Regions from separate parts of the Pseudomonas sp. E102 genome, predicted to be linked through region 1. Evidence: predicted binding sites of a transcription regulator. Region 1 holds the regulator's gene; each other region holds the start of a gene.
The links. The regulator FliA, encoded in region 1, starts transcription of late flagellar genes. The targets are predictions, from matches to a motif close to CTAAAGTTTNNNNNNNNNNNGCCGNTAA.
Positions count from the first base shown of each region.

Region 2: DOCECA_RS23250 (methyl-accepting chemotaxis protein) is a predicted target of FliA. The motif match lies at 3,746-3,773, and genes of this name have one in related genera.
Region 3: DOCECA_RS08460 (methyl-accepting chemotaxis protein) is a predicted target of FliA. The motif match lies at 4,526-4,553, and genes of this name have one in related genera.

Region 1 is NZ_CP084025.1:917,162-927,245, forward strand. It holds gene flhF (flagellar biosynthesis protein FlhF) at 1-292, shown strand, start outside; gene fleN (flagellar synthesis regulator FleN) at 409-1,239, shown strand; gene fliA (RNA polymerase sigma factor FliA) at 1,236-1,979, shown strand; gene DOCECA_RS04380 (chemotaxis response regulator CheY) at 2,147-2,518, shown strand; gene DOCECA_RS04385 (protein phosphatase CheZ) at 2,537-3,322, shown strand; gene DOCECA_RS04390 (chemotaxis protein CheA) at 3,353-5,602, shown strand; gene DOCECA_RS04395 (protein-glutamate methylesterase/protein-glutamine glutaminase) at 5,651-6,784, shown strand; gene DOCECA_RS04400 (flagellar motor protein) at 6,784-7,524, shown strand; gene motD (flagellar motor protein MotD) at 7,540-8,424, shown strand; gene DOCECA_RS04410 (ParA family protein) at 8,474-9,265, shown strand; gene DOCECA_RS04415 (CheW domain-containing protein) at 9,362-10,084, shown strand, end outside.
Region 2 is NZ_CP084025.1:5,159,943-5,170,026, reverse strand. It holds gene DOCECA_RS23260 (YifB family Mg chelatase-like AAA ATPase) at 1-122, shown strand, start outside; gene DOCECA_RS23255 (aldose 1-epimerase family protein) at 129-1,343, opposite strand; gene DOCECA_RS23250 (methyl-accepting chemotaxis protein) at 1,663-3,639, opposite strand; gene DOCECA_RS23245 (LysR substrate-binding domain-containing protein) at 3,823-4,743, opposite strand; gene DOCECA_RS23240 (NorM family multidrug efflux MATE transporter) at 4,896-6,296, shown strand; gene DOCECA_RS23235 (putative bifunctional diguanylate cyclase/phosphodiesterase) at 6,339-8,009, opposite strand; gene rep (DNA helicase Rep) at 8,285-10,084, shown strand, end outside.
Region 3 is NZ_CP084025.1:1,837,978-1,848,061, reverse strand. It holds gene DOCECA_RS08490 (alpha/beta hydrolase family protein) at 1-970, opposite strand, end outside; gene DOCECA_RS08485 (FMN-dependent NADH-azoreductase) at 1,154-1,762, opposite strand; gene DOCECA_RS08480 (LysR substrate-binding domain-containing protein) at 1,892-2,800, shown strand; gene DOCECA_RS08475 (MmcQ/YjbR family DNA-binding protein) at 2,797-3,147, shown strand; gene DOCECA_RS08470 (DUF1294 domain-containing protein) at 3,152-3,574, opposite strand; gene DOCECA_RS08465 (undecaprenyl-diphosphate phosphatase) at 3,571-4,401, opposite strand; gene DOCECA_RS08460 (methyl-accepting chemotaxis protein) at 4,675-6,309, shown strand; gene pnuC (nicotinamide riboside transporter PnuC) at 6,545-7,108, shown strand; gene DOCECA_RS08450 (AAA family ATPase) at 7,105-7,629, shown strand; gene DOCECA_RS08445 (hypothetical protein) at 7,936-8,382, shown strand; gene DOCECA_RS08440 (adhesin) at 8,384-8,959, shown strand; gene DOCECA_RS08435 (heme utilization protein) at 9,020-9,997, shown strand; gene DOCECA_RS08430 (C39 family peptidase) at 10,074-10,084, shown strand, end outside.

The DNA of each region.
Region 1 (10,084 bases):
TCTAACCGCCGCATACCACAGTTACAAACGCTGCGGGCTGGCCGGCTGCATCCTGACTAAGCTGGACGAAACGGCAAGCCTGGGCGAGGTGTTGAGCCTGGCGATCGGTCATGAACTACCGGTGGCCTACCTGACCGACGGGCCGCGGATCCCGGATGATTTGCATCTGCCGCGCCGTCATCAACTGGTCAGTCGTGCCGTGAGTGTGCAAATGCAGGAAGAACCCAGCGAAGAAGCCATGGCTGACATGTTCGCTGATATCTACCACAGCCCGACCAAGCAGGTTGGCTGAGGTATTCATGAATATTTTTTGTACCTACATCGATGGTCTGCCATGCATTGTTCCGTATGTGAACGCGCAGCCAGTAATGTGGCCTCCGTCTAAGTAAGACAAGGTAAAGAACGAACATGGGCAGCATGCATCCCGTACAGGTGATCGCGGTGACCGGCGGCAAAGGTGGCGTCGGGAAGACTAACGTGTCAGTGAACTTGTCCCTGGCTCTGGCAGAGCTTGGCCGACGGGTCATGCTGCTGGACGCCGACCTGGGCCTGGCGAACGTCGACGTGCTGCTGGGGCTCACACCCAAGCGCACGCTGGCGGACGTGATCGAAGGGCGCTGTGAATTGCGCGACGTGCTGTTGCAAGGCCCCGGCGGGATTCGCATCGTGCCGGCCGCCTCCGGCACCCAGAGCATGGTTCACCTGACCCCGGCGCAGCACGCCGGCCTGATCCAGGCCTTCAGCGACATCGGTGACAACCTCGATGTGCTGGTGATCGACACGGCAGCCGGTATCGGTGACTCGGTGGTCAGTTTCGTGCGCGCCGCCCAGGAAGTGTTGCTGGTGGTCTGCGACGAACCGACGTCGATCACCGACGCCTACGCGCTGATCAAACTGCTTAACCGCGACTATGGCATGAACCGCTTTCGCGTCCTGGCCAACATGGCCCAAAGCCCACAGGAAGGACGCAACCTGTTCGCCAAGTTGACCAAGGTCACGGATCGCTTCCTGGACGTCGCCCTGCAATACGTCGGCGCAGTGCCTTACGACGAAAGCGTACGCAAGGCTGTCCAGAAGCAACGTGCCGTTTATGAAGCTTTTCCTCGTTCCAAATGCGCCCTGGCGTTCAAGGCGATCGCCCAGAAGGTCGACACCTGGCCGCTGCCGGCCAACCCACGTGGGCATCTGGAATTTTTCGTCGAGCGTCTCGTGCAACAAACAGCAGGGCCCGTGTTATGACAGCCAGCGGTTACAACCATCTCTACAAAAAATCGGCACGGGACGCCCAGTACGAATTGATCGAGCGTTACGCGCCACTGGTCAAGCGCATCGCCTACCACTTGCTGGCGCGTTTGCCGGCCAGTGTCCAGGTCGAGGACTTGATCCAGGCGGGCATGATCGGCCTGCTCGAAGTGTCGAACAAATACGACGCGAGCAAGGGCGCCAGTTTCGAGACATACGCCGGTATCCGTATCCGCGGGGCGATGCTCGATGAGGTCCGCAAGGGCGACTGGGCGCCGCGTTCGGTGCATCGCAACACCCGCATGGTCAGCGACGCGATTCGTGCGATTGAAGCGAAAACCGGGCGAGACGCTAAAGATCACGAGGTTGCGGCCGAACTCCAGTTGAGTCTCGATGATTATTACGGGATTTTGAACGATACCTTGGGCAGTCGCCTGTTCAGTTTCGACGACCTGTTGCAGGACGGCGAACACGAAGGGCTGCACGAGGACGGCGCGAGTGCTCACATGGAGCCGTCGCGCGACCTGGAAGATGAACGTTTCCAGAGCGCCCTGGCGGATGCGATTGCCAATTTGCCGGAGCGTGAGCGACTGGTCTTGGCGCTGTACTACGACGAAGAGCTGAACCTCAAGGAAATCGGTGAAGTCCTGGGGGTAAGCGAATCGCGGGTCAGCCAGTTACATAGCCAGTGCGCGGCCCGCTTGCGGGGGCGTTTGGGGGAGTGGCGAGCGCGCTGACGAGCAGTGTGGGGACGCTGCGAGCGGGGCTGGCATGGCGTATGCCGGGCCAGTCTCCATCCGTTGTGCTCCATACCGTTGTCGAGTGTTGTGCCGGATTGATTGAAATGGCGCGTCTAGGTGCTGGGCGCGTTTAAGACTGCTTGGAGGTCGAATTGGACAAGAACATGAAAATCCTCATCGTTGATGACTTCTCAACGATGCGGCGGATCATAAAAAACCTGTTGCGTGACCTCGGGTTCACCAACACGGTCGAGGCCGACGATGGCACAACCGCCATTCCGGTCCTCAACAGCGGGAGCATCGACTTTCTGGTGACTGACTGGAACATGCCTGGCATGACCGGTATCGACTTGCTGCGCCACGTGCGCGCCGACGAAAAACTCAAGCACCTCCCGGTGCTGATGGTCACTGCCGAAGCCAAGCGCGAGCAGATCATCGAAGCGGCCCAGGCCGGTGTGAACGGCTATGTGGTCAAACCCTTCACGGCCCAGGCGTTGAAAGAGAAGATCGAAAAAATCTTCGAACGCATCGGTTAACGGCGCCACGGGGGAGCTATGGACAACGAATCTTCAATGGGCGATTTCGAATCGACCCTGAAAAAACATGCCCGCGAACTGGTAGACAGCCTTGAAAAGGGCCGCTTCGGCGATGCGGTTCAAATGATTCATGAGCTCAACCAGACCCGTGATCGCGGTCTGTACCAGGAAGTCGGCAAGCTCACCCGTGAACTGCACAGCGCGATCGTCAATTTCCAGATCGATCCGAACATGCCGCAGGCCGAGGAAGTCTCGCAGATCACCGACGCCACCGAGCGCCTGGGTTATGTGGTCAAGCTGACCGAAGCCGCAGCGAACCGCACCATGGACCTGGTGGAAAGCGCAACGCCCCTGGTCAACGGCCTGAGCGAGGAAGCCCAGGCGTTGAGCACCGATTGGGGACGGTTCATGCGTCGCGAAGTCGGCGCCGAGGAGTTCCGGGAGCTGGCCCGTCGGGTTGACGGTTTCCTGGCGCGCAGCAGCGCCGAGAATCGCGCCGTGGCCAGCAACCTCAACGACATTCTGCTGGCCCAGGACTATCAAGACCTGACCGGCCAGGTGATCAAGCGTGTGACCCAGCTGGTCACCGAAGTGGAAAGCAACCTGCTCAAACTGGTGCTGATGGCTAGCCAGGTCGACCGCTTTGCAGGTATCGAACACGACCGTGAAGCGATGCTTGCCGAAAAAGATCCACAAAAACATCTCTCTCAGGGTGAAGGTCCGCAGATTCATGCCGATAAAAGAGAAGACGTTGTGTCCGGTCAGGACGATGTGGACGATTTGCTGTCCAGCCTTGGATTCTAAGTTTTAGCCCTATTTTAGGAGCAGCCATTAATGAGCTTCGGCGCCGATGAAGAGATCCTTCAGGATTTCCTGGTTGAGGCCGGCGAGATTCTAGAGCAACTATCCGAACAGCTGGTCGAGCTGGAAAGCCGACCTGATGATGCGGATCTGCTCAATGCAATTTTTCGCGGTTTCCACACTGTAAAAGGAGGCGCCGGCTTCCTCCAGCTCAATGAGCTGGTGGAGTGCTGCCACATTGCCGAGAACGTGTTCGACATCCTGCGCAAGGGTGAGCGTCGCGTCGACTCGGAACTGATGGACGTGGTGCTCGAGGCCCTGGATGCGGTCAACAGCATGTTCAGCGAAGTGCGCGAGCGCTCGCCGATCACCCCGGCCACCCCCGAGCTTCTCGCCGCGCTGTCGCGCCTGGCCGAGCCGCAGTCGGCTGACGAAGCCATGCCCGTTGCCGAGCCTGTGGTCGAAGAACCGGTTGCGCAAGAATCGGGCGACATCACCGATCATGAATTCGAATCGCTGCTGGACTCGCTGAACGCCGTCAAGGCCGAAGCCGAGGCTCCGGCCGCGCCCGCTGCGCCAGCCGCCGATGCCGCTGCCAGCGATGAAATTACCGACGATGAGTTCGAATCGCTGCTCGACCAACTGCACGGCAAGGGCCAGTTCGCCCCCGATGCGGTCGTAGCGCCGGCGGCCCCGGCTGCGCCAAAGGCAGCGGGGGATGACTCCGACATTACCGACGACGAATTCGAAGCCTTGCTCGACCAGTTGCATGGCAAGGGCAACTTTGCCGTCGACGCGTTGGATTCGGCCATCGCTTCGGCGCCGACCCCGGCCAAACCAGTGGCAGCGGCAGCCGGAAGCGACTTGATCAGCGACCACGAATTCGAATCGCGGCTCGACGAGCTGCATGGCAAGGGCAAGTTCAGCGAAGTCGGCACGGCCGCCGCCGCGCCTGCCGCTGCCGCCACGGCTGCACCCGCCGCCAAGGCCGCGCCGAAGCCGGCCGCCAAGGCGCCGGAACCGAAAGCGGAAACCCCGAAGCCTGCCGCCGCAGCGGCGCCAGCCCCGGCTCGCGCGCCTTCTGCCGCGCCCGCCGAAAAACCGGCGAGCGAAGCCGAGACCACCGTTCGCGTCGACACCGCGCGGCTGGATGAGATCATGAACATGGTCGGCGAACTGGTGCTGGTGCGTAACCGGCTGGTGCGCCTGGGCCTCAACAGCCAGGACGAAGCCATGTCCAAGGCCGTGTCGAACCTCGACGTGGTCACGGCTGACCTGCAAACCGCGGTCATGAAGACCCGGATGCAGCCGATCAAGAAAGTTTTCGGGCGCTTCCCGCGCCTGGTTCGCGACCTGGCCCGCCAGCTCAAGAAAGAAATCAACCTGGAACTGGTGGGTGAAGAGACCGACCTCGACAAGAACCTTGTCGAGGCCCTGGCCGACCCGCTGGTCCACTTGGTGCGCAACGCGGTCGACCACGGCATCGAGTCGCCGGAAGAGCGCGAAGCGTCAGGCAAGGTCCGCAGCGGCAAGGTGATCCTGGCCGCCGAGCAGGAAGGCGACCATATCCTGCTGTCGATCTCCGACGACGGCAAGGGCATGGACCCGAACGTGCTCCGTTCCATTGCCGTGAAACGCGGTGTGATGGACAAGGACGCGGCCGATCGCCTGAGCGACACCGAGTGCTACAACCTGATCTTCGCCCCGGGCTTCTCGACCAAGACCGAGATTTCCGATGTGTCGGGTCGTGGCGTGGGCATGGACGTGGTGAAAACCAAGATTTCCCAGCTCAACGGTTCGATCAACATTTACTCGACCAAGGGCCAGGGCTCGAAGATCGTCATCAAGGTCCCGTTGACCTTGGCGATCATGCCGACCCTGATGGTGATGCTGGGCAACCAGGCGTTCGCCTTCCCGCTGGTCAACGTCAACGAGATTTTCCACCTCGACCTGTCGCGCACCAACGTCGTCGATGGCCAGGAAGTGGTCATCGTACGGGACAAGGCACTGCCGCTGTTCTACCTCAAGCGCTGGCTGGTCAGCTCTGCCGCTCATGTGGAGCAGGGCGAAGGCCATGTGGTGATCCTTTCGGTGGGCACCCAGCGGATCGGCTTCGTCGTCGACCAGTTGGTGGGCCAGGAAGAAGTGGTCATCAAGCCGTTGGGCAAGATGCTCCAGGGCACCCCGGGCATGTCCGGCGCCACCATCACCGGCGACGGCCGCATCGCGTTGATCCTCGATGTGCCTAGCATGCTCAAGCGCTACGCCGCTCGGCGTATTTGATTCTGGAGGGGCGCGGCCCGACGCCGCGCCTTGTCTAACGGAGTGTTTATGGTAGTTAAAGTCCTGGTGGTGGACGATTCGGGGTTTTTCCGCCGCCGCGTCTCGGAAATTCTTTCAGCGGACACGAGCATTCAGGTCGTCGGTACGGCGACCAATGGCAAAGAGGCGATCGATCAGGCCCTGGCGCTCAAGCCGGACGTGATCACCATGGACTACGAGATGCCGATGATGGACGGCATCACGGCAGTGCGGCATATCATGCAACGCTGTCCGACCCCGGTTTTGATGTTCTCGTCCCTGACCCATGAAGGCGCCCGAGTCACCCTCGATGCGCTGGATGCCGGGGCGGTGGACTTCCTGCCAAAGAACTTTGAAGACATCTCGCGCAACCCGGACAAGGTCCGCCAGTTGCTATGTGAGAAGGTCCACAGTATTTCCCGCAGTAACCGCCGCGTCAGTGCCTACAGCGCACCGGCGTCAGTGCCGGCTGCTGCGCCAGCACCAACGCCTGCGCCTTCTGCGTCGAGCAGCTTCAGTTCGGCGCCGGTTCGCAGTGCTCCTGCGCCGGCGCCCGCTCGCCCGGCGCCGGCCAGCCCGTCGTCGCCAGCGCCCAAGCGCAAGGCCTACAAACTGGTCGCCATCGGCACGTCCACGGGCGGCCCGGTTGCGCTGCAACGGGTCTTGACCCAGCTGCCAGCGAACTTCCCGGCCCCGATCGTGTTGATCCAGCACATGCCCGCCGCGTTCACCAAGGCGTTCGCCGAACGTTTGGACAAACTGTGCCGCATCAGCGTCAAGGAAGCCGAGGATGGCGACATCCTCCGTCCAGGCCTGGCGCTGCTGGCACCGGGTGGCAAGCAGATGATGATCGACGGCCGTGGCGCGGTGAAAATCCTGCCGGGCGATGAGCGCTTGAACTACAAGCCTTGCGTAGACATCACCTTCGGTTCCGCGGCGAAATCCTACGGCGACAAAGTTCTGGCGGTGGTGCTCACCGGCATGGGTGCCGATGGCCGCGAGGGTGCGCGCCTGCTCAAGCAGGGCGGCAGTGCGATCTGGGCCCAGGACGAGGCCAGTTGCGTGATCTACGGCATGCCCATGGCGATCGTCAAGGCCGACCTGGCTGACGCGGTCTACAGCCTGGACGACATGGGTAAACATCTGATCGAGGCGTGCCTGTAATGGATGTGCTCAGTCTGATCGGCATCATCATGGCGTTCGTCGCCATCATTGGTGGCAATTACCTGGAAGGCGGTCATCTCGGTGCGCTGGCCAACGGCCCGGCCGCGTTGATCGTGATCGGTGGCACTGTAGGCGCTGCGCTGTTGCAGTCGCCGATGAGCGCCTTCAAGCGCGCCATGCAGGTCCTGGTGTGGATTCTGTTTCCACCTCGGGTCGACCTGGCCGGCGGCATCGACCGCGTGGTCAACTGGAGCCTGACCGCCCGCAAGGAAGGCCTGCTTGGGCTGGAAGGGGTGGCCGATGCCGAACCCGACAGCTACTCGCGCAAGGGCCTTCAATTGCTGGTGGACGGCGCCGAACCCGAAGCGATTCGCAGCATCCTGGAGGTGGATTTCTACACCCAGGAAAGCCGCGACATCGAAGCGGCCAAGGTGTTCGAGAGCATGGGAGGCTACGCGCCGACCATCGGTATCATCGGTGCTGTCATGGGTTTGATCCATGTGATGGGCAACCTGGCCGATCCGTCGCAACTGGGCAGCGGCATTGCCGTGGCATTCGTTGCCACCATCTACGGCGTGGCGAGCGCCAACCTGGTGCTGCTGCCGATCGCGGCCAAGCTCAAATCCATTGCGTTGCGCCAGTCGCGCTACCGCGAAATGCTGCTGGAAGGGATCCTGTCGATTGCCGAAGGCGAGAACCCGCGTTCCATCGAGTTGAAGCTCCAGGGCTTCATGGACTGATGGGGGAAATGGCAGATGGCGCGTCGCAGACATCGTGAAGAACACGTCAACCATGAACGCTGGCTGGTTTCCTATGCCGACTTCATCACGCTGCTGTTCGCCTTTTTTGTGGTCATGTATTCGATCTCTTCGGTGAACGAAGGCAAGTACAAGGTCATTTCCGAAGCGTTGATCGGCGTCTTTACCGATTCGGACCGCGCCCTCAAGCCGATTCCCATCGGCGAAGAGCGTCCGAAGACGACGACCCCGGCCAAGCCGCTGGTCAAGGACAGCGAACAGGTCGACGCCGGCATTGCCGGTGGCAGCGATCCGTTGAAGAGCATTGCCGATGACATCAGTTCGGCGTTCGGCGACCTGATCAGCTCCAACCAGATGACCGTGCGTGGCAACGAGTTGTGGGTCGAGATCGAACTCAACTCCAGCCTGCTGTTCGGCAGCGGCGACGCGATGCCCAGCGACATGGCGTTCAACATCATCGATAAAGTGGCGGCGATCCTGAGACCGTTCGACAACCCGATCCACGTCGAAGGTTTCACCGACGACCAGCCGATCCGCACCGCGCAGTACCCCACCAACTGGGAATTGTCGTCGGCCCGTTCGGCAAGCATCGTGCGCATGCTCGCCATGCAGGGTGTCAACCCGGGCCGCCTGGCGTCGGTGGGGTATGGCGAATTCCAGCCGGTGGCCAATAACGCCACGGCCGAGGGGCGCGCACGCAATCGACGGGTGGTGCTGGTGGTTTCGCGCAACCTCGATGTGCGTCGCAGCCTGACCGGTACCGGCACCGCCAATGCAAAGCCCGATGCGGCATTGAAGCGGGCTGGCACACAAACTGCACCGACCCCGGTCAAGTCGCCGGATAGACAGAACGCCGTCAATTCTCCGTCACCGGCTTTATAACCGAGCTATTTCTCGGTCGAGCCCGTCTCGACCGGGAGGAACGATCCGAATGAGAGTCTGGGCAGTCGCCAATCAAAAAGGTGGTGTGGGCAAAACCACATCCTCCATCGCTTTAGCCGGTTTGCTGGCCGAGGCCGGCAAGCGCGTGGTCATCGTCGATTTGGACCCCCATGGCTCGATGACCAGTTACTTCGGCTACGATCCCGATAGCCTGGAACACAGCAACTACGATTTGTTCCTGCACAAGGGCAGCGTGCCCGAAGGCTTGCCGGGGCAGTTGCTGCTGTCCACCAGCGACGAGCGGATCTCCTTGCTGCCGTCGAGCACCGCCCTGGCCACCTTGGAGCGCCAATCGCCCGGCCAGAGCGGCCTGGGCCTGGTGATCGCCAAGAGTCTGGCGCAGCTGTGGCAGGATTTCGATTACGCGATCATCGACAGCCCGCCGTTGCTGGGCCTGCTGATGGTCAATGCCTTGGCCGCCAGCCAGCAATTGGTCATTCCTGTGCAGACCGAACACCTCGCGGTGAAGGGCCTGGAGCGCATGGTCAACACCCTGGCGATGGTCAACCGTTCACGCAAGCAGTCGCTGGCATTCAACATCGTGCCGACCCTGTTCGACCGTCGTACCCAGGCGTCCCTCGGCACCTTGCGAGTGCTGCGCGACATGTACCCGGACGACATCTGGCAAGGCTACATCCCGGTGGACACGCGTTTGCGCGACGCCAGCCGCGCCGGCGTGACACCGTCGCAATTCGATGGCAAAAGCCGTGGTGTACTGGCCTATCGCGCGCTTCTCAAGCACCTGCTGGCCCAGCAGCTCGTTGCGCAGCAGGTGGCTTGAGTTGATGAAGTTCTCCTTAGACGTTGTGCTTGCTTGCGGGCGCTCAAGTCCTGCCGTATCCATGCCGATAACCTTTTCAAGTGGCGCACAGTTCCCATGAACCGCCCCATCAAGACAACTTCGCGTCCCCAATTGGCCCTGCAGTCCTATCTGGATGGGCTGTTGCAGGAAGCGACCGATGAATTGCCAGCGCAGCCGAGCGCGTTCCAGGCGTTGCCCGAGCCTGTCGAAGCCGAACCCGCGCTCGACGAGTTCCAGGCCGCCGTGCTCGAGGAGCAGGCCCGTGATGCACAGGCTTCAGCGATTGTGACAGCGGTGGAAGCGCCGTTCGTCAAGCCGCAGTTGGCGGTGATGGAAGCACCCGCACCGATCCTGGCGCCGGTCTCCACCGTCGCGCCATTGTTGCAGGGGTTGGTGACGCCGGTAGTGGAAATCCACATGCCGCCGAGCAACACGCCGCCGCCGGCGCCGGGCGATGATCGCCCGGCGTGGGCCGCCGAGCCGTTCGAGTGTTTGTTGTTCGATGTGGCCGGTTTGACGCTGGCGGTGCCGCTGGTGTGCCTGGGATCGATCTACTCCCTGGCCGGGCAGGAATTGACGCCGTTGTTTGGCCAACCGGAGTGGTTCCTCGGAATCCTGCCGAGCCAGGCCGGCAACCTGAAAGTGCTGGACACCGCGCGCTGGGTCATGCCGGATCGTTATCGCGATGATTTTCGCCAGGGCCTGCAGTACGTGATTTCTGTGCAGGGCTACGAATGGGGATTGGCGGTGCATCAGGTCAGCCGTTCGCTGCGCCTGGACCCGAACGAGATCAAGTGG
Region 2 (10,084 bases), 1.5 Mb from region 1:
CGCTGCGAGCCGCCCACCGCTTGCTGAAGGTCGCCCGCACGCTGGCCGACCTTCAGCAGTTGGAACGGATCAGCCGCGAGCACCTGGCCGAAGCCCTGCAATACCGGCCCGCAACGCCATGAAACAGGTCACGGCTTGCTCAGGTCCACCAGCGGTGTGTCTCGCACCTCGACTTTTCGATCGCCCTGGATGTCATCAATGCGCTTGAGGGCTTTGTCCACGGCCCCCTTGTCCGCCAGAAGACTGTAGTGGATCTGGAACTGCTTGCGCTCTTTCGGTGCGATGCTGGGCACCAGGCCCAGCGGACGCTGGTAGCGGCGGTTATAGGAAAAACTGGTACCTGGCTCCAAGCCGGTCACGTAGCCCTGGCCTTGGGTATCGGTGTTTTTCCACAGGGAAAACACCGGAAGCGTCCCGGTATTGAAGCCCACGGAAACGCCGAGGCTACCGGCCTTGTTGTGCAGGACGGTCAGCGTATCGCCCTTGGCGTCGGCGTAAGGCACGACGTTGTAAACGGTTTCATCGTAGTCCTTGGTGGGAGCTCGATAGGTGGTCCAATCCTTCAGGTCGCCCTTGGCCTTGTCGTTGAACGGCGAAACCTGTTTGACCGGGGCGGCGAAGCGGGCCCCCTGCTCCAGGAATGGCGTGCTGAAATTGCTGTGATAGAGCGCCTGGTATTCCTTTGGATAATCGCCATTGTTGGTCAGCGTGTCGTTGAGGGAAAAGGTCACGCTGCCGGGCTCGGTGACCAATTCAGTCTGGACCGAGAAGTCAACCTTCTTGAACGCCTGCTCCTTCAACTCGCCTCGCAGGGTGATGGCGTAAGGTGGCTTTTCATCAATGTGCAAGGTGACTTTGTTCGCCGAAATGTTCGCGGCGCGCCCATGCAAGGTCAGCAGCTCACCGTTGTCGATGCCGGGGTGGCCGACCCACTCATAGCCGCAGCGGGTCACCAACTCATTGAAGCCTTCAAGCCAGCCCAGGCCACCTCGGCCGTTGAGTTCGATGAATGCTGGATTGACCACTTCTTTGACCGGCGAATCCCAGCCCATGCGCACATCGCCGACCGAGGCTTGAAGCACGTTCATGCCACGGGTCGGGACGACTGACAGCTTCAGAGTGCCGTTGTCGATGTCGACAATGCTCACGCCTTCCTGACGCCCCCCGTGGAGGGTGCGCATCGTCACGGAAAACGGCTTATCGGTTTTCACGCCCAGTTGTTGGCTGGTGATTTGCCAGGGTTGGGCGGCTTTATCGGAGTCGAGCAGTACGTAATCCCACGCCATCGCATGGGAAGCTACGCCCAAGGCGCCGAGGGCAACGAAGAGTCTTAGGGAATTCATGGAGACGGCCTTTTGTTGGAGTTGTGCGGTTTTTATAGACTTGAAGAAACGTTTCAGCAAGCCAAAAAACAGCAACTACCTGAAAAACTACACGGCTACAGATTGGAGATTTTTTGCGGGAAACGAGCTTGCTCGCGGTGATTTTTTGCCTAGGCAGCCTAGAACCCGTGGCGGGGGAGCTTGCTGCCGCTCGACTGCGCAGCAGTCGCAAGACGCGACGATAAGGTCTGCCTGAAAAGGCGCGGGCCTGCTGTGCAGGCCCGCGGGAGCAAGCTCCCTCGCAACGGGATTGGGTTGGCTTGCTCGTGAGGGGACGGTTTCAGCGGAACCGATCGACTTCTTTGCGAAGGTCCTGCGCCAGTTTTTCCAGTTCCTTGGCGGTGATCGCCAGGTTCGAAACCACTTCGCGCTGTTCGCTGTTGGCCATGGCAATACTCTGCAGGTTGCTGCTGAGCAGGGTCGCGGTGCTGCTTTGCTCCTGCGTAGCCGTAGTGATCGCGGCGAATTGCTGGCCGGCCGAGCGGCTTTGCTCATCGATACGCGCCAGGGCCGAGGCCACGTTGGCGTTACGCGACAAGCCTTCCTGCATGAGCAGGTTGCCCTTCTCCATGGTGCTGATGGCGTTGCCGGTTTCCTGCTGGATGCTGTTGATCATGCCGGAAATTTCGTCAGTGGCCTGGCGAGTGCGCGAGGCCAGGCTCCGAACCTCGTCAGCTACCACGGCAAAACCACGACCCTGCTCGCCCGCCCGTGCAGCTTCGATGGCGGCGTTCAACGCCAGCAGGTTGGTTTGCTCGGCGATCGAAGTGATCACACCGACAATGCCACCGATCTCCTGGGAGCGCTGGCCCAGCGTGTTGATGACCGTTGCAGTGCTGTTCAAGGCGCCCGCGATCTGTTCCAGGGACGATGACGCTTCGTCCATCGAGGTACGGCCGATGCGAGTCTGTTGGGCATTGTCCTGGGCCAGGCGCTCGGTATTGCCCATGTTGTCGGCGATGTTCAAGGAGGTGGCGCTGAATTCTTCCACCGCCCCGGCCATGCTGGTGATCTCGCCGGACTGTTGCTCCATCCCTTCATAGGCGCCACTGGACAATCCGGAGAGCGCCTGGGCACGGCTGTTGACCTCTTGGGAGGCTTTGCGAATGTGCTCGACCATGGTCGACAAGGCTTGGCTCATCTGGTTGAACGCACGGGCCAGTTGGCCGATCTCGTCGTGGCTCGACACATTCAGGCGCACGCTCAGGTCGCCGGCGCCCAAGGCTTCGGCCTGACGCACCAAGTCACCGAGGGGAGCCAGTTTGCTGCGCAACAGCCATACCGCCGCACCGACCGCCAGCAACATCGCCAGCAAACTGCCGATCGCCAGTTGCGTACCGACGTTCCAGGTCACTGCGTTGATCTCGGTTTTCGGCATGCTCGCCACGACCGACCAGGGCCCGCCCTCGAACGGCACGGCAACGCTATAGAACTCCTCCGCGGTGTCGTCCCAGAAAGCACCCTTGCCAGGCTTCTTGACCAACGCTGTGATGGCCGCGGTAGCACGGTCCAGCGCCTGCACGCCGGCCGGCGGCACCAACCATTTGTTCTGCTCGTCCAATAACGCCAGCGAACCGGTCTGTCCGATTCGGAAGCGCTTGAGGTTTTCGAACTGCGCATTCTGCGCATCGGTGTAATCGAATCCTACGTACAACACGGCAATGATCTTGCCGCTGCCATCACGTACAGGCGTGTACTGCGACATGTAGAAGCGCCCGAACAGCAACGCCCGGCCAATGTAGCTCTGGCCGCTGATCACCGGGCCGTAGGCCGGTCCGGCGCGGTCGAGCACAGTACCGATGGCGCGCGTACCGTCCTGTTTGCTGACGGATGTACTGACGCGGACAAAATCGTCGCCGCTGCGCACGAATACCGTGGCCACGCCGGCGGTCATCGTCTTGAAATCATCCACTTCCTTGAAATTGTTGTTCAACACTTCGCTGCCAAGGCTCAAGCCAGGCGTCTGAACGCCCGCCACCGTCACCGGCTGGTCCGGATGCACGCTCAAGCCGGCGCTGAAACGCTTTTCGAACAGACCCGCCAGCCGTTGGGTGCTTTCGCGCAACGTGCTGTGGAACGTGTTGAGCTGATCGGCCATCAGCCGCGCTTCGCTCGCGAGATGCTCTTCACGGGTAGAAAGGTTTGCAGCGTCAAGCGAACGCAAGGCAAAGACAGTACTGCCGGAGATCACGACCGCCAGTATCACGGCAAGGGCAAGGCCTAGCTGTGAGGCGATCCGGGCACGAGGTTGAGACATGACGGCTCCTGGCCGAGAGACTGGATCATCTTGATCACATCGCACGCTCGGCATCTGATTCGATGAGGTAGGTATTGGCCCTTTCTGAACGAAGGTTCTATGTTCACCTTCGGCCGTAACGCCGAATACTTGAGGGCTTTGGAAGGAATAATACCAAGTGGCTAGCACGGCGACTGCAACGTTTCAGCCCAGGCGCTTGACCTCAGGTAGTTGCATGGCCTTCACCTCGCTCTGGAGAAAGTCGCTGAGCCGGCGCAAACGTTCACCCCCGGGCCGGGTTTTCGGCCAGACCAGGTAGTAATGCTCGCCGCTGGCGACAGCGGTTGGCCATGGCAGGCTCAAGCGCCCCTGGGCAACGTCCTCGGCCACCATCAACAAATCGCCCATGGATACGCCGTAGCCGCGCGCGGCCGCGATCATGCCCAGTTCCAGGGTATCGAACACCTGACCGCCCCTGAGCGAGACTTTGTCCGCCAAGCCCATGCGCTGCAGCCAATTGCGCCAGTCGCGGCGATCCGGAGTGGGATGCAATAGCTCGGCCTTGGCCAATCGCGCCACATCCCAGGGTTGGTCATTGAGCAGGTTCGGAGCGCCGACCGGTATCAACTCCTCGGGAAACAGCAGGCTGGCCTCCCAGTCCGCAGGGAAATGCCCATTGCCCAGCAGGACTGCGCAATCGAAGGGCTCGGTATTGAAATCCACCGAGTCGATGTCCATCCAGGCGCTTGTCAGCTGCACTTCGTTGCCCGGTTGCAGATGGCGAAAGCGGCTCAGGCGCGCCAGCAGCCAGCGCATGGTCAGGGTCGATGGCGCCTTCATCCGCAGGATGCCGTCTTCTCCGTGCAATGTGTGGCAAGCCCGCTCCAGCGCCATGAAGCCCTCCCGCACGCCCGGCAGCAGCAGGCGCGCCGACTCGGTCAGTTGCAGGTTGCGCCCGCTGCGCTGGAACAGTCGACAGGCAAAGTGATCTTCCAGTGTGCGGATGTGCCGGCTGACGGCGCTCTGGGTGATCGACAGCTCCTCGGCGGCGCGGGTAAACGAGCTGTAGCGCGCCGCGGCTTCGAATGCCCGTAGCGCATAAAGCGGAGGAAGACGGCGAGACATCGCAAAAGCTCCATGGCGTGGTTTGCAAACCCTACCAGAAACCCATTCAGCATGAGTTTTAATCATGCCAGCGATCTTTTTTATCCTTTTGTGCAATCCGGCGGGAGGGCCGAGAATCTTCGTCTTACTGCCTTGCTGGAACATGGAGTGTGATGATCATGCGGCATCCTGTGCGTACCGAACTCTGGGCCATCCTGCGCCTGGCGGGACCGTTGATTGCTTCGCAGTTGGCGCACATGCTGATGGTGCTGACGGACACCCTGATGATGGCTCGCCTGAGCCCCGAAGCCCTGGCCGGCGGCGGGCTCGGGGCGGCGAGCTATTCATTCGTATCGATTTTCTGCATCGGCGTCATCGCGGCGGTGGGCACCCTGGTAGCGATCCGCCAGGGCGCGGGCGACATCGAAGGCGCCACCCGGCTGACCCAGGCCGGATTATGGCTGGCGTGGTTGATGGCGCTGGTGGCGGGCGTGCTGTTGTGGAATCTCAAGCCGGTGCTGTTGATGTTCGGCCAGACCGAAACCAACGTGCTCTCTGCCGGGCAATTCCTGCTGGCACTGCCGTTCGCCCTGCCCGGTTACCTGAGTTTCATGGCCCTGCGTGGCTTTACCAGCGCCATCGGGCGGGCCACGCCGGTGATGGTGATCAGCCTCGGCGGCACGGTGGCCAACTTCCTTCTCAACTATGCGCTCATCACCGGCATGTTCGGCCTGCCGAAGCTCGGCCTGATGGGGATCGGCCTGGTCACGGCCATCGTCGCCAACTGCATGGCCCTGGCGCTGGCCTGGCACATTCATCGGCACTCGGCCTACCGCGCTTATCCATTGCTTGCCGGCCTGTCGCGACCCAATCGCCAATACCTCAAGGAACTGTGGCGACTGGGCTTGCCGATTGGTGGTACTTACGCGGTGGAAGTCGGCCTGTTCGCATTCGCCGCCCTGTGCATGGGCACCATGGGCAGCACGCCGCTGGCGGCCCACCAGATCGCGCTGCAAATCGTCTCGGTGGCCTTCATGGTTCCGGCGGGCATGTCCTACGCCATCACCATGCGTATCGGCCAGCATTACGGTGCCGGGCAATTGCTCATGGCGCGCCTGGCCGGGAGGGTCGGGATTGGTTTTGGCGCGGCCGCCATGCTGGCGTTCGCCATGGTGTTCTGGCTGCTGCCGAATCAATTGATCGGCCTGTTCCTGGACCATGAGGACCCGGCGTTCCGCGCGGTCATCGACCTGGCGGTGAGCCTGTTGGCCGTGGCGGCGTGGTTCGAGCTGTTCGACGGCACACAAACCATCGCGATGGGTTGCATCCGCGGATTGAAGGACGCCAAGACCACGTTCCTGGTGGGCCTGGGTTGCTATTGGTTGATCGGCGCGCCGGCGGCGTGGTGGATGGCGTTCCATTTGCATTGGGGCCCGACCGGCGTCTGGTGGGGCCTCGCCCTGGGCCTGGCCTGCGCGGCGGTGAGCCTGACGTTGGCGTTCGAGTGGAAGATGAAGCGGATGATTCGCAGCGAGCCGGGACAGCAAGGTTTCGAAGCGATCCAGGCCAAATGAAACAAAGCCCCTTGTGGGAGCTCGCTCCCACCGGGTTTTGGGTTAGCTGATTTCCAGCATCGACTGCTGATCACCCTCGGACATCAGGTATTCAACCAACTCCGCCAGCGGCAACGGCTTGCTGATCAGGAACCCCTGCACCTGGTCGCATCCGAAACCGCGCAGCAACTCCAGTTGCTCGCGGGTCTCGACGCCTTCGGCCACCACCTCGAGGTTGAGGTTATGGGCCAGGTTGATCATCGCGTGGACCAGCTTGCGGTTCTCTTCGCGCTGCTCCATGCCGCCGACGAAGCTCTTGTCGATCTTGAGCAGGGCGATGGGCAGGCTGTTGAGGTGCACGAACGAGGAGAATCCGGTGCCGAAATCATCCAGGGAGAACCGTACCCCCAGGCGACCCAGGGCATCCATGGTCTGTTTGACCAGTTCGCTGCGACGCATCACGGCGGTTTCGGTGAGCTCGAACTCCAGCCATTGGGCCTCGACACCCCGTTCGGCGATCAACCGGCTCAGGGTCGGCAGCAACTGGCTGTCCTGGAACTGCCGGAACGACAGGTTGATCGCCATGTGCAACGGCGCCTGCCCACGTTCACGCAGGTCCTGCATGTCCCGAAGGGCCCGGGCAATCACCCAGTAACCCAACGGCACGATGAGCCCGCTCTGCTCGGCCAGCGGCACGAACTCACTCGGTGGCAACAAGCCGCGCTCGCCATGGCGCCAGCGCACCAGGGCTTCGAGGCCGACAATCGTGCCATCTGCCAGGTTCAGCCGAGGCTGGTAATGCAATTCCAGCTCATCACGTCGCAACGCCCGCCGCAGCTCGCTTTCCAGGTCGGCGAGGCTGCGGGCGTTGCGGTTGATGCGCTCGTTGAAGATATGAAAGGTGCAGCCTTGGGTGCTCTTGGCCTGCTGCATGGCGATGTGGGCGTGCCACATCAAGGGGTCCGCACCGGCTTGCGCCCGGGCGTGGGCAATGCCCAGGCTGCAACCGATCAACAGGCTTTCACCGTCGACCCAGTAGGGTTCGGCCATGGCTTCGATGATGCGCTCGGCCATCCACTCCGCTCGCTGAGGCGCCCGGCGGGTGTCGATCAACAAGGCGAACTCGTCGCTCCCCAGCCGTGCCAGCTGATCACCGGCCTCAAGCGCGCCTTTGAGCCGCGAGACAACCTGCAGGATCAGCCGATCGCCGGCCTGGTGGCCGAGGGCGTCATTGGCGTGGCGGAAATTGTCGAGGTCCAGGTGACCCAGGGCCAGGCCACGGCCTTCGTTTTCAGCCAGGCGAGCCGCCAGCAAGGTCTGAAAACCCTGGCGGTTGGCGATGCCTGTCAACGGGTCCTGCTCGGCGAGCCGTTGCAGGGTGTTTTCGAGCATCCCCCGCTCGCGCACGTGACGCAGGCAACGACGCAGGGTCGCCTCATCGAGGGCGTCGCGCACCAGCCAGTCGCTGACGCCATCCGGGGAAACCGAAGGTTCATGCTCGAGCAACAGAACTGTCGGCAAACGACAACGACCCGGTGCCGGCTGCAGGGCGGCAACGGTGAGCAGCACCGCGTTGCGGTTGTCCTCGAACAAGCTGCTGACCGAGTCCCAGTTCGGGGCGCTGATCAACACGACCGAGGGCCCCATGGGCGCCAGGCACTCGCGCAATATCGCTGACCACTCAGGCGTTTCGGCCAACAACAGCAAACGCAAGGGTTCGACAGGCGTGGACAAGCTGACTCCCTAGACTCTGCAAGGTGGTAGGCGCGGGGCATTATGACGCGCCGATGGGCAATCACCAATGCCAATGGTTCTCAGATACCCGCTTTTTGAAGCTTTTTCATCTCAAAAAACGAACGTTGGAACCAATTTCCGTCCGCATCCTGAGGGAAAGTGACGAAAGCGGCAATTGCAATGATGCGCAACGTCACAAGTCGGACAGGGCAGCACAATTCTCAGAGCCTGTTAAAATGCCGGCCCATTTCGCAAACGACTCCCTGAACCCTGTCATGTCCCGACTCAACCCCCGGCAGCAAGAAGCCGTGAACTATGTCGGCGGCCCTCTTTTGGTGCTCGCCGGTGCAGGCTCCGGCAAGACCAGCGTGATCACCCGCAAGATCGCGCACCTGATCCAGAATTGTGGCATCCGCGCCCAGTACATCGTCGCCATGACCTTCACCAACAAGGCCGCCCGGGAAATGAAAGAGCGGGTCGGCGGCCTGCTGCGCGCCGGCGAAGGTCGCGGCCTGACGGTCTGCACCTTCCACAACCTGGGCTTGAACATCATCCGCAAGGAACATGCGCGGCTGGGCTACAAACCGGGCTTCTCGATCTTCGACGAGGCCGACGTCAAGGCCCTGATGACCGACATCATGCAGAAGGAATATTCCGGCGACGACGGCGTGGATGAGATCAAGAACATGATCGGCGCCTGGAAAAACGACCTGATCCTGCCGCCCGAAGCACTGGAAAACGCCCGCAACCCCAAGGAACAGACCGCCGCCATCGTCTACGCCCATTACCAGCGCACGCTCAAGGCGTTCAACGCGGTGGACTTCGACGACCTGATCCTGTTGCCGGTCAAACTGTTCCAGGACCACGCCGACATCCTCGAGAAATGGCAGAACAAGGTCCGCTACCTGCTCGTGGACGAATACCAGGACACCAACGCCAGCCAGTATCTGCTGGTGAAACTGCTGATCGGCAAACGCAACCAGTTCACCGTGGTGGGCGACGATGACCAGTCGATTTACGCCTGGCGCGGCGCGCGGCCGGAAAACCTGATGCTGCTCAAGGAAGACTACCCGTCGCTCAAAGTGGTGATGCTGGAACAGAACTACCGCTCCACCAGCCGGATCCTGCGCTGCGCCAACGTGCTGATTTCCAACAACCCCCATGAGTTCGAAAAACAACTGTGGAGCGAGATGGGCCACGGCGACGAGATCCGCGTGATCCGTTGCCGCAACGAAGACGCCGAAGCCGAGCGCGTGGCCATGGAAATCCTCAGCCTGCACTTGCGCACCGACCGGCCGTACAGCGATTTTGCGATCCTGTACCGCGGCAACTACCAGGCCAAGCTGATCGAGCTGAAACTGCAGCATCACCAGGTCCCGTATCGTCTGTCGGGGGGGAACAGCTTTTTCGGCCGCCAGGAAGTGAAGGACCTGATGGCCTACTTCCGCCTGATCGTGAACCCGGACGACGACAACGCCTTCTTGCGGGTGATCAACGTGCCGCGCCGGGAAATCGGTTCGACCACCCTGGAAAAACTCGGCAACTACGCCACCGAGCGCAAGATCTCGATGTACGCCGCCACCGACGAAATCGGCCTTGGCGAGCATCTGGACAGCCGCTTCACCGATCGCCTGGCGCGCTTCAAGCGTTTCATGGACAAGGTCCGCGAGCAGTGCGCCGGGGAAGATCCGATCTCTGCGCTGCGCAGCATGGTCATGGACATCGACTACGAAAACTGGCTGCGCACCAACAGCTCCAGCGACAAGGCCGCCGACTACCGCATGAGCAACGTCTGGTTCTTGATCGAGGCGTTGAAGAACACCTTGGAAAAAGACGAAGACGGCGACATGACCGTCGAGGACGCCATCGGCAAGCTCGTGCTGCGGGACATGCTCGAACGCCAGCAGGAAGAGGAAGAAGGCGCCGAAGGTGTGCAGATGATGACGCTGCACGCCTCCAAAGGCCTGGAGTTTCCCTACGTGTTCATCATGGGCATGGAAGAAGAAATCCTGCCGCACCGTTCCAGCATCGAGGCCGACACCATCGAAGAAGAACGGCGCCTGGCCTACGTCGGG
Region 3 (10,084 bases), 920 kb from region 1:
CCTCGGAGATCATGGTGCGGTGGATGTCCTGGCGATCGACCCCATCGGCATCGGTACACAGCGCCGGCATTGCCGCGATCTGCTCGTCGGTGCATGGGGCCATGAAGACGAAGTGGCCGGCCCCGGCCAATGTCTTGAAGTCCGGCGCGGTGGGCAGCTTGCGCGCCAGGGCCGCGGCGTTCTTGTCGAACGCCACCAGTTTGTCGCCGTCGCCACTGTAGAGCAGCACCGGCACATGGACGTCGGCCAACGTGTGACGGCCGAATTTCAGGCTCGACGGCGCCATCAGCAGCAATGCGCGAACCCTGGGATCAGCCACCGGCGACAGGTCATCGCGATCGGCAATCAGCTCACCCTGGGTATTGCAGGCGTCACGGTCATCGGGCCGTTCCTGGCAATAGCGCCGCAGGCGATTGAGGTCTGGCGTGGCGCCAGAGAGAATCAGGGCGGTTTCACCGCCGGCCGAATAACCGATCACGCCCACCTGTCCGGCATTGACGAATGGCGAGAGCATGGGGTCGTTCAACGTTGCGGTGATGGCTTCGGAGATCTGGATCGGCCGCCCGTACAAATTGCTTAAAGTACCGAGTCGGCTGTGATCCTGGGCGTTGTCCCCCGGATGTATCACCGCCACCACCACGAACCCCTTGCGTGCCAGCGAGGTGGCCAGGTCATGCAGGTCCAAGGGCGTGCCGGTGTTGCCATGGGAGAGCATGAGCAATGGAAACCGGCCGATGGCGATCTGGGCATCCGGCGCCGCGTCGATCTGATAGCCGCCCAGGGAGCTGGACTGATCCTTGGCGGTGGACGGATAGAACGCGATGGCATGCATCGGCCGCTGGTCCAGCGGATCGAGAAAATCCAACTCATGGAAACCGGCGCTCCAATGCGGATGCGGCGCCGGCGCGGCCTGCACCGGACTGAGGCTGGCAAACAGACAAAGCAGTAATGCTGCACCAACACGTGTCATCGAATCTTCCACCTTCGCACGCACGGGGAAGGCCCCGTCGCTACCGTTCTGGCCGTGCATAACCTGCGCCATCAAGCCCAGCGCCGACATACGAAAAAACCCCGTATTCCAGCCGCTTCATGACGACGAGAATACAGGGTTTTACAAAGGTTGCCCGAAGCGCCTGGCGCCTTTACGCAAGCCTTACGCGGCGGCGAATTGCTGACTGATTTGCGCGTGAGCTTCGCTCATGCCCTTGCTGCGCATGGCGTCGCCCTTGGCAAGCCCTTCTGCACGGACAAACTCGATATCGGTGATGCCAAGGAAACCGAACATTTGCTTGAGATAATCTTCATGGCCTACACCACTCGGTTGCCCAGCGTGCAAACCGCCTGCGGTGGAAACGATTACCAGCTTCTTGCCACCGCACAAGCCCTCGAAGCCCGCCTCGCCGTAGCGGAACGTCTGGCCGGCCACGGCAATGCGGTCAATCCAGGCCTTGAGCTGGGTTGGAATGGTGAAGTTGTACATGGGCGCGGCGATGACCAGCGCATCTGCCGCTTGAAATTCGGCCATGGTTTCAGCGCTAAGGTCAGCTTCGTATTTCAGGGCAGCATCGCGCAATTCAACGCTGGTGCCGGCGGCGACCAGCGTCTGGGCGGAAAAATGGCTGATCGCATCGGCTGCCAAGTCGCGGTAGATAACCGTGATGCCCGGCTCCGAGGCGACCCACGCGTCAACCACTTCACGGCTCAATTGGCGCGAAGCGGAGTTGTCGCCGAGGATGCTCGAATCGATGTGCAACAGTTTCATGTGAGTGCTCTCCAAGTGAGGATCGCGACCAGGCGATCAATTGAGAACAATCCTACCGATGAAACCAATAGCCGATAAGACACCAACAATGCGATAGTTCGTTCCACTGACAGGACAATCGAGCTGGCCATGCAGGACCTCAACGATCTTTATTACTTCGCCAAGGTGGTCGAGGCCGGCGGCTTCGCGGCGGCCGGGCGCTTGCTCGGCATACCGAAATCGCGGCTCTCACGGCGTATAGCCGAGCTGGAAGAGCGTCTCAATGCTCGCCTGTTGCAACGTACGACTCGCCAACTGAAGCTGACCGCCGTGGGTGAACGCTACCTTCGCCACTGCCAGGCGATGTTGCTGGAAGCGGAGATGGCCGACGAGGCCGTGGCGAGCATGTCCAGCGAACCCCGTGGACGGCTGCGGGTGTCGAGCCCGGTGGGATTGGCGCACCAGTTTTTGCCATCGATCATCGAAACCTTCCTGGCGAAATACCCGCAGGTCCAACTGGAGATGATTCTGCTCAATCGGCGGGTGGACCTGGTCAGCGAAGGCATCGACGTGGCGCTGCGGGTGAGAGACTTGGGTGACGAGGACCCGCTGTTGATGACCCGCCGCTTGCGCCAGGCCCGGTTGATCATGGTCGCCAGCCCCGCCTTTACCGAGGGGCGCCGAATCGAAACCCCGGAGGATCTACGGCAACTGCCGGTGCTGGGGGCGTTGGAAGCAGATCGACAGGTTCACCTGCGCCTGCTCGACCGCCGTGGTCAAAGCACCGAACTGGCCTTGGAAGCGCGCCTGGGCATCGATGATTTCATCGTGCGCCGCGCCTGCGCCCTCGCCGGCCTGGGCTTCACCCTGCTGCCGAGCATGTACTGCGAAGAGGAATTGCGCGACGGCAGGTTGGTGGAGTTATTGCCTGGCTGGTCATCCCCCGATGGCTGGCTCTTGGCGGTTTATCCTCACCGGCGCGGTATGCTGCCGGCGGTGCGCGCCTGGATCGATCATTTGGTGGCGGCGTTTGAACAATGTGGAGAGAAAACGCTATGAGCTTGAGCGAAGAGGATGTCGCACGGTTTTGCCTGGACCTGCCTGGGGTCAGGGAAGACTACAAGTGGGGCGGCGTGCGGGTATTTTCCATCGCTGGAAACAAGATGTTCGCCTTGCAGGGCCTGCGCAGTGATTCGTTGGCGTTCAAGGTCGACAAGGACCTGTTTCTAGGCCACTGCGACCGGCCCGGCATTCACCCCGCGCCTTATCTGGCCCGGGCGCAGTGGATCATCATGAACGTGCCCTACCCGCTGGGCGATGACGAATTGCGGGGGTTGCTGCAACGCTCCCATCAACTGGTGGTCAGCAAATTGCCGAAGCGGACGCAGGTTGGGTTGTTGCTGTAGCGTCCTAGAACAACGCCAGCAGATGCCCACCCAGGAACAACTGATCCACCCAGAACCCCTGGTGCAATAACACGACGAACCAGAACACCACCTGAAACGAAACCTTGCGGGTCTTGTGGCGAAACACCTGTTGAGCCAGCAACGCACCGGGCCAGCCACCGGCCAGCTCGACGGCGTGCAACACATTTTCCGGCGTGCGCCAGGCGTCCGAACGCGCCTTGCGCTTATCGCTCCAGTAGAGCAAAAACGCCACGACACTGACGACGCCGTAAGCCGTCATCGGCACCCAGGACTCGCCTTGCAGCCCCAGCAGTAGCGAACCCGCGAGCGGCAAGGCGCACAGCAGCGCGAACACGCCCAGCTTGAGCCGCAGGTTCTGCACGGCCCCGCTGGTGTGACGCGCGCCGCGCCGGCCTGAATCGTTCATGGCTTGGCCGCTGTCCAGTCCACCCAGCCAAACTGCCAGGTCGCCAGGATCAACAGGCCGAACGCAATCCGATACCAGGCGAAGACTGCATAGCTGTGGCTGGCGATGAAGCGCAGCAGGCCCTTGACCGCGATCATGGCGAAGATGAACGCGGTAATGAAGCCGATGGCAAACACGGGGAAATCCGCCGGAACGAACAATTCGCGGTATTTATAGCCGGAGTAAACCGCCGCGCCGACCATGGTCGGCATTGCCAGGAAAAAAGAGAATTCCGTGGCGGTCTTGCGCGACAGGCCGAACAGCAGCCCGCCGATGATGGTTGCCCCGGAGCGGGAGGTGCCGGGAATCATCGCGATGCACTGGGCCAGGCCGACTTTCAGGGCGTCCTTCCATGTCATGTCATCGACGGTTTCGGCGTGCACCGTGTGCTGGCGCTTCTCGGCCCACAGCATCACCAACCCACCCACTACCAGCGCCGTCGCAACGGTAATGGCGTTGAACAGGTAATGATGGATCCAGTCGGCGAGCAGCACGCCCAATATCACCGCGGGAAAGAAGGCAATCAGTAGGTTGGCGGTGAATCGACGGGCGCCGGGCTGGGTCGGCAGGCCCAACACCACATCAAAAATCTTGCGCCGAAACTCCCAGACCACCGCCAGGATCGCGCCGAGCTGGATGATGATGTTGAACGCCATCGAACGTTCGCCACCAAACCCGAGCAAATCCGCAACAACGATCTGGTGCCCCGTGCTGGAAATCGGCAGAAACTCCGTCAGGCCCTCTACCACGCCAAGAATCAATGCCGAAAAGGCAGTCCACAAATCCATTCATCCCCCAAAAAAAAGCCTGTCTATCCAGGCCTTTCTATATTCAAACATTACGCGGCGAGCGCAGCGGGCTGCACGATAACCGCGACCTTGCAAAAAAAACCAATGAAAAAAGCAGAACCGGCTCAGGTTTTGCGCTGCGGGGCCGAAATCCTATCAGACAAGCCCTGATAACGCTGCCGCGTCATGACCCAGGTCCATCACGCGTACCTGCCGAGCGTTAAAGTGCCGGCCGTCGTTAAATGACAAGAATAAGAACCGGAGTGACAGCGTATGAATAGCTTGCGCAGTGTATCGATCAGCCGACGCTTGTGGCTCATCCTGGTCGTGGCCATCGTGATGTTGTTCACGCTGGGCGCGTTTATGCTCAAGCAGATCCACACGGACCTGTATCAGGCCAAGGTGCAGAAGACCCAACACGTGGTCCAGACCGCCAGCGGTGTGTTGAGCTACTACCATGGCCTGGAAACCGCCGGCACGCTGACGCGCGATGCGGCGCAGAAGCAGGCCCTCAGCGCCGTCCGCGGGCTGCGCTATGACCAGAACGACTACTTCTGGATCAACGACCTGACGCCGGTCATGGTCATGCACCCCACCAATCCCAAACTCGAAGGCCAGAACCTCTCGGCGATCCGCGACCCCAACGGGTTTGCGCTGTTCAACGAGATGGTCACCATCGCCAAGGCCAAGGGCGCCGGGATGGTCGACTACCTCTGGCCCAAGCCGGGCGCCGACGCGCCGGTCGGCAAGACGTCATACGTCAAACTGTTCGAACCGTGGGGCTGGATCATTGGCTCCGGTGTGTATGTGGATGACGTCCAGGCAGAATTCCAGTCCCAGGTGATCAAGGCCGCGTTGATCGGTTTGGCGATTACCTTGGTCATGGGCCTGCTGCTGACGCTGATCGTGCGCAGCATCGTCCGTCCGCTTCAGGACACCGTCAACGCCATGGCCAACATCGCCAGCGGTGAAAGCGACCTGACCCGCACCCTCGACACCCACGGTCAGGACGAAGTCACCCAGTTGGCGCGACACTTCAACGCCTTTACCGCAAAACTGCGGCAAGTCGTGGGCCAGTTGCAGATCTCCGCCAGTGCGCTGGGGCAATCATCCAGCGAACTGGGCAACGACGCCGCGCAGGCCCAGCAGCGCAGCCAGCAGCAATCCCAACAGATGGAACTGGTGGCGACCGCCATCAACGAAGTGACCTATGGCGTGCAGGACGTCGCCAAGAACGCTGAACATGCCGCCAGTGAAATGCGCGACGCCGAATCCCAGGCCCAGCAAGGCCAGGTCAACATCGACGGCAGCCTGCAACAGATCGACCGGCTTTCGCAGACCATCGACCAGGCCGTGGAAGTGATTCGCACCCTGGCGAGTGAAAGCACCCAGATCGGCAGCGTGCTGGAGGTGATTCGCTCCATCGCCGAACAAACCAACCTGCTGGCGCTCAACGCCGCGATCGAAGCCGCCCGCGCCGGCGAACAAGGCCGCGGCTTTGCCGTGGTGGCCGACGAAGTGCGTCTGCTGGCCCAGCGCACGCAGAAATCCACGGCGGAAATCCAGGCCATGATCGAACGCCTGCAAAACCACTCCGAAGCCGCGGTGAAAGTCATCAGCGACAGCAGCCGGGCCTCGCAGTTGACCATCGAACAAGCGGGCCTGGCCGGTGCCAGCCTCAACGCCATCGGCCAAGCCTTGCGCAACCTCAACAGCCTGAACGCTTCCATCGCCAGCGCCACTCTTCAACAGGCCCATGTGGTGGAAGACATCAACCAGAACGTCACCCAGGCCGCCGGCCTCTCCCACAGCACCGCCGTGGCCGCCGAGCAGTCGAGCCTGGCGAGCGCGCGCCTGAAAGACTTGAGCGAACAGTTGAACGGGTTGCTCAAGCAGTTCCGGGTCTGAGATGCATCCTGCTCGCGATGCGCTAGCACATCCAACATGGATGCCAGCTGACCCGGCGCCATCGCGAGCAAGCTCGCTCCCACAGGGTTGCGAGATGATCTAGAGTGCGGATTTACACCGTAATCCCTTGTGAGCTTGCTCGCGATAGCGCCAATGCGTTCAGCGCTGAAGTTGGAGCTCTGCGCCCCATAGCGTTTACAATCCCCGCCCTCTCCGACTTCCCCAAGGAATCGCCATGTCCGGGCTTGAACTGTTTGCCGCAGCCCTCGGCGTGATCGCTGTCTGGTTGACCGTCAAGCAGAACCCCTGGTGCTGGCCGATCGGCCTGGTCATGGTGCTGCTGTACAGCTGGATTTTCTTCGAAGTGAAGCTTTATTCCGACATGTTGTTGCAGGTGGTCTACGCGGTTTTGCAGCTGTATGGCTGGTGGCAGTGGACCCGCGCCGGGCGCGATCACGAGGGACGCCAAGTCACTCGCCTGGGCGCGCCGTCGGTGTGGCTCGGCCTTGCCATCGGTGCGGCGGGTAGCTTGATGTTGGGCGGTGCGATGGCCCATTGGACCGACGCCGCGCAACCCTGGCTCGACGCGGCGCTCACCGGGTTCAGCTTGGTTGCCCAGTGGTGGATGGCACAGAAACGCGTGCAGTGCTGGCCGTTGTGGATTGTCCTCGACGTGACTTTCGTGGGTTTGTTCATCTACAAGGATCTGTACCTGACCGCCGCCCTTTACGCCCTGTTTACCCTGCTGGCGGTGCAAGGCTGGCGGGAATGGCGTGCCGACCCGGCGCTGCGCACATGAAGGTGGTGGTGCTGACCGGTCCGGAATCCAGCGGCAAGAGCTGGTTGGCGGCCCAGTTGCAGACTTATTTCGGCGGCGTGCGGGTGGATGAATACGTGCGCCACTTCATGGAACAGACCCAACGCGAGACGTCCCTGGACGACATTACCGCTATCGCCACGGGGCAACTGGCCTGGGAAGATGCGGCCCGGGCGCGACAACCGGCCTTGTTGATCCTCGACACGCACCTGTTGAGCAATATCCTCTGGAGCCAGACGCTGTTCGGCGACTGCCCGGCCTGGCTCGAACCGGCCCTGCTGGCACGCCATTACGACTTACACCTGCTCCTCAGCCCCGAACAGGTCGAATGGATCGGCGACGGTTTGCGCTGTCAGCCTGCCCTCGCCGAACGGGTGATTTTTTTTGATGCCATTGAAGACTGGCTGGTTCGCCACCGGCAACCCTTCCTGAAAATCGAAGGTGACTGGGCGCAGCGCCGCGAGCAAGTTCTGGCTGCCGTCTCCCGGTTGCTCCAAGCGTGATGTTTCATCCCTGATACATCCCGCTCTCGCCAAACGCGGATCCACCGCCGCCTCAAGGGTTTGGCAGCCTGACTGTCAAGTCACTGATACACCTTCTCCCAACCCCGATTCTGGGGCCAAACAGTGGCCTGTGGCCGGTAGCCCGTCGGCAGGCATGTTTCATCGATGAAACAGACTGCCTGACGCTCGCCTGGTCATTCCCGCAACTTACTGAAAACCCGCGCTTTTCCAAATCCGGCACAACACCTGCTCCGCTCCTTCGCAACGCTGACTAGGGCCAGCGCCAAGTGCAGAAGGAACGAAGTCATGGGGACTATCAACACAAGCTTGACCTGTCTGTTGCTGTTCGGCTGCGCCACCGCGGCAACGCTCAGCCTGCCGGCACAAGCCGAGGGCAACGGCGTCATCGTACTCGACCGTGACGTGCAGCCCGTCCATATCGGTCGCAACGGCGGCAAAGACCCCTACCCGACCACCGTCAACGCCAACCCTTCCGATCGGATCAACCAGGCAACCGCGAGCACTGAGCTCAGCGACGGCGAATTCGCCGGCATTGCCAGCGGCTCGACGATCCGCAACACGGTCAATCCGAATACCGGCGTGCAAGGCCTCAACGTGGTGACCAATCCCAACGGCATGCCGGGCATGAGCGCTGGACACGGTGGCGGTAGCGGCGGCGCCATTTCCGGCACCATCAACCGCTCGCTGAGTTCCGGCCTGGCCCCATTGGGCCGCTTGGCGGGGGGCCAGTGAGATGAAATCGACTTGGCTCCTGATCGCGCTGCTCGGCTCATCCGCCGTGCTCGCCGATCCAGGCGTGGCGGTGAGCCATGCCGATCTGCAGAACTCCGGCAGTCGCTATACCGGCAACCTCAATGTCAACCAGGCGGCCGGGGACCGGACCCAACAGACCAACACCCGGGCCATTGCCATTGGCACCGACGCCCAGGCGACCACCGTCGTGCGGCAACGCCTCGACACGCCGGCCAGTGCATCGATGAACGCAAGCGCGCGCATTGGTGGCAGCTCATTCACCAACGGCAACGGCGTGCTGGGCGTCAACCAGTCCGCCGGCGCCAACAACCAGATGGCCAATGTCATGCGGGTGAGCATCAGTGCCCGCCCGCAAAGCATTGACGACAGCGCCCTGTCTCAACAGAACGTGGCGCTGGTACCGAACTCCGGAGCAACTGACACCCCAACCGGCAGCCGCCAGGTCGCAACGAGCGACCAGGCCTTCACCGGCAGCCGAGGGGTTATCCAGGTGCATCAGAGTGCCGGGGTGGGGAACCGCATGGCTAACACCCTGAGCATCCGGGTCGCTGACTGACCCGGCGCAGCGCATAAGAAAGTACCGACACTTAACCAACGACACGCAAGGAGAAACACCATGAAACCCACAATGGCGCTCAAACCATTGGTTTTCGCTCTCGCCGCTGTCATGGCAATGGCTGCACAGGCTGACGGAAACGGTCACGGCAATGGTCATGGCAACGGCCATGGCAACCACGGTCCTAAAGGGCCAACGCTGGAACAACTGCTCTCCATCAGCGCCGGCGCTGGGGCCACGGTGCTGGATGTGCAGAACAGTGATGGCAACGAAGTGACCAACCAGGCGACCCGAAACACCGCCGAGGCCACTGATTCCCTCAATGGCAGCAACGGCAACATGGGCGCCAACATCGCCGCCGGGGATGGCAACCAGCAGGACAATGCCGCCGCACTGGCCACCGCCGATGAAAGCTTCATCTTCGGCTCGGCTGTCGCCATGTCCAGCGCCACGCAAGTCAATAACAACAACTACGTCAAGAACTACTCCACGCTGAACAACGCGTCGCTCACCAACGCGGGCAACAACGGCTCCGGCAACATCGGCATCAACGTGACCGCCGGCAACTTCAACCAGCAGAAAAACAACCTGGCCATCGCTGTGTCGGGCGGCCGGGTGGCTCAAGCCGCTGCGTCGGCTGACCAGTCTTCCACCGGCCTGGTGGTCGACAACAAAGGCGTGAAGAAAAACGAGGTTGTCACCCTTACCAACAGCTACGAGGCTTCTGGCACCTTCAAGGCCAAAGGCAACGGTACCGTCGAAGATGACGGCGGCTGGGGCAACAGAGGCGGTTACGGTGGCGGTCACGACGACGACAAGTTCAAGTTCTCCGCCGTCGGCACCTTCGAACTGGCCGGCAGCAACACCCAACAAGTGTTGACCCGCGACGGCTGGAAAAACCCTGTGATCAACAACGCAACCATGACCAACTCCATGAACGGCTTCTCCGGCAACGGCGGCGCCAACGTGTCGGCGGGCGTGGGCAATCAGCAGAGCAACTCGCTGTCGATTGCTGCGGGTTGCAAGGCCTGCATGTAAAAAAAGCTTCCCTGTGGCAGCGGGCCCTGCTCGCTCCCACAGGGGCTTTTCCCGATATCCACTAGGCGTATCGATCATGCGTGCGAG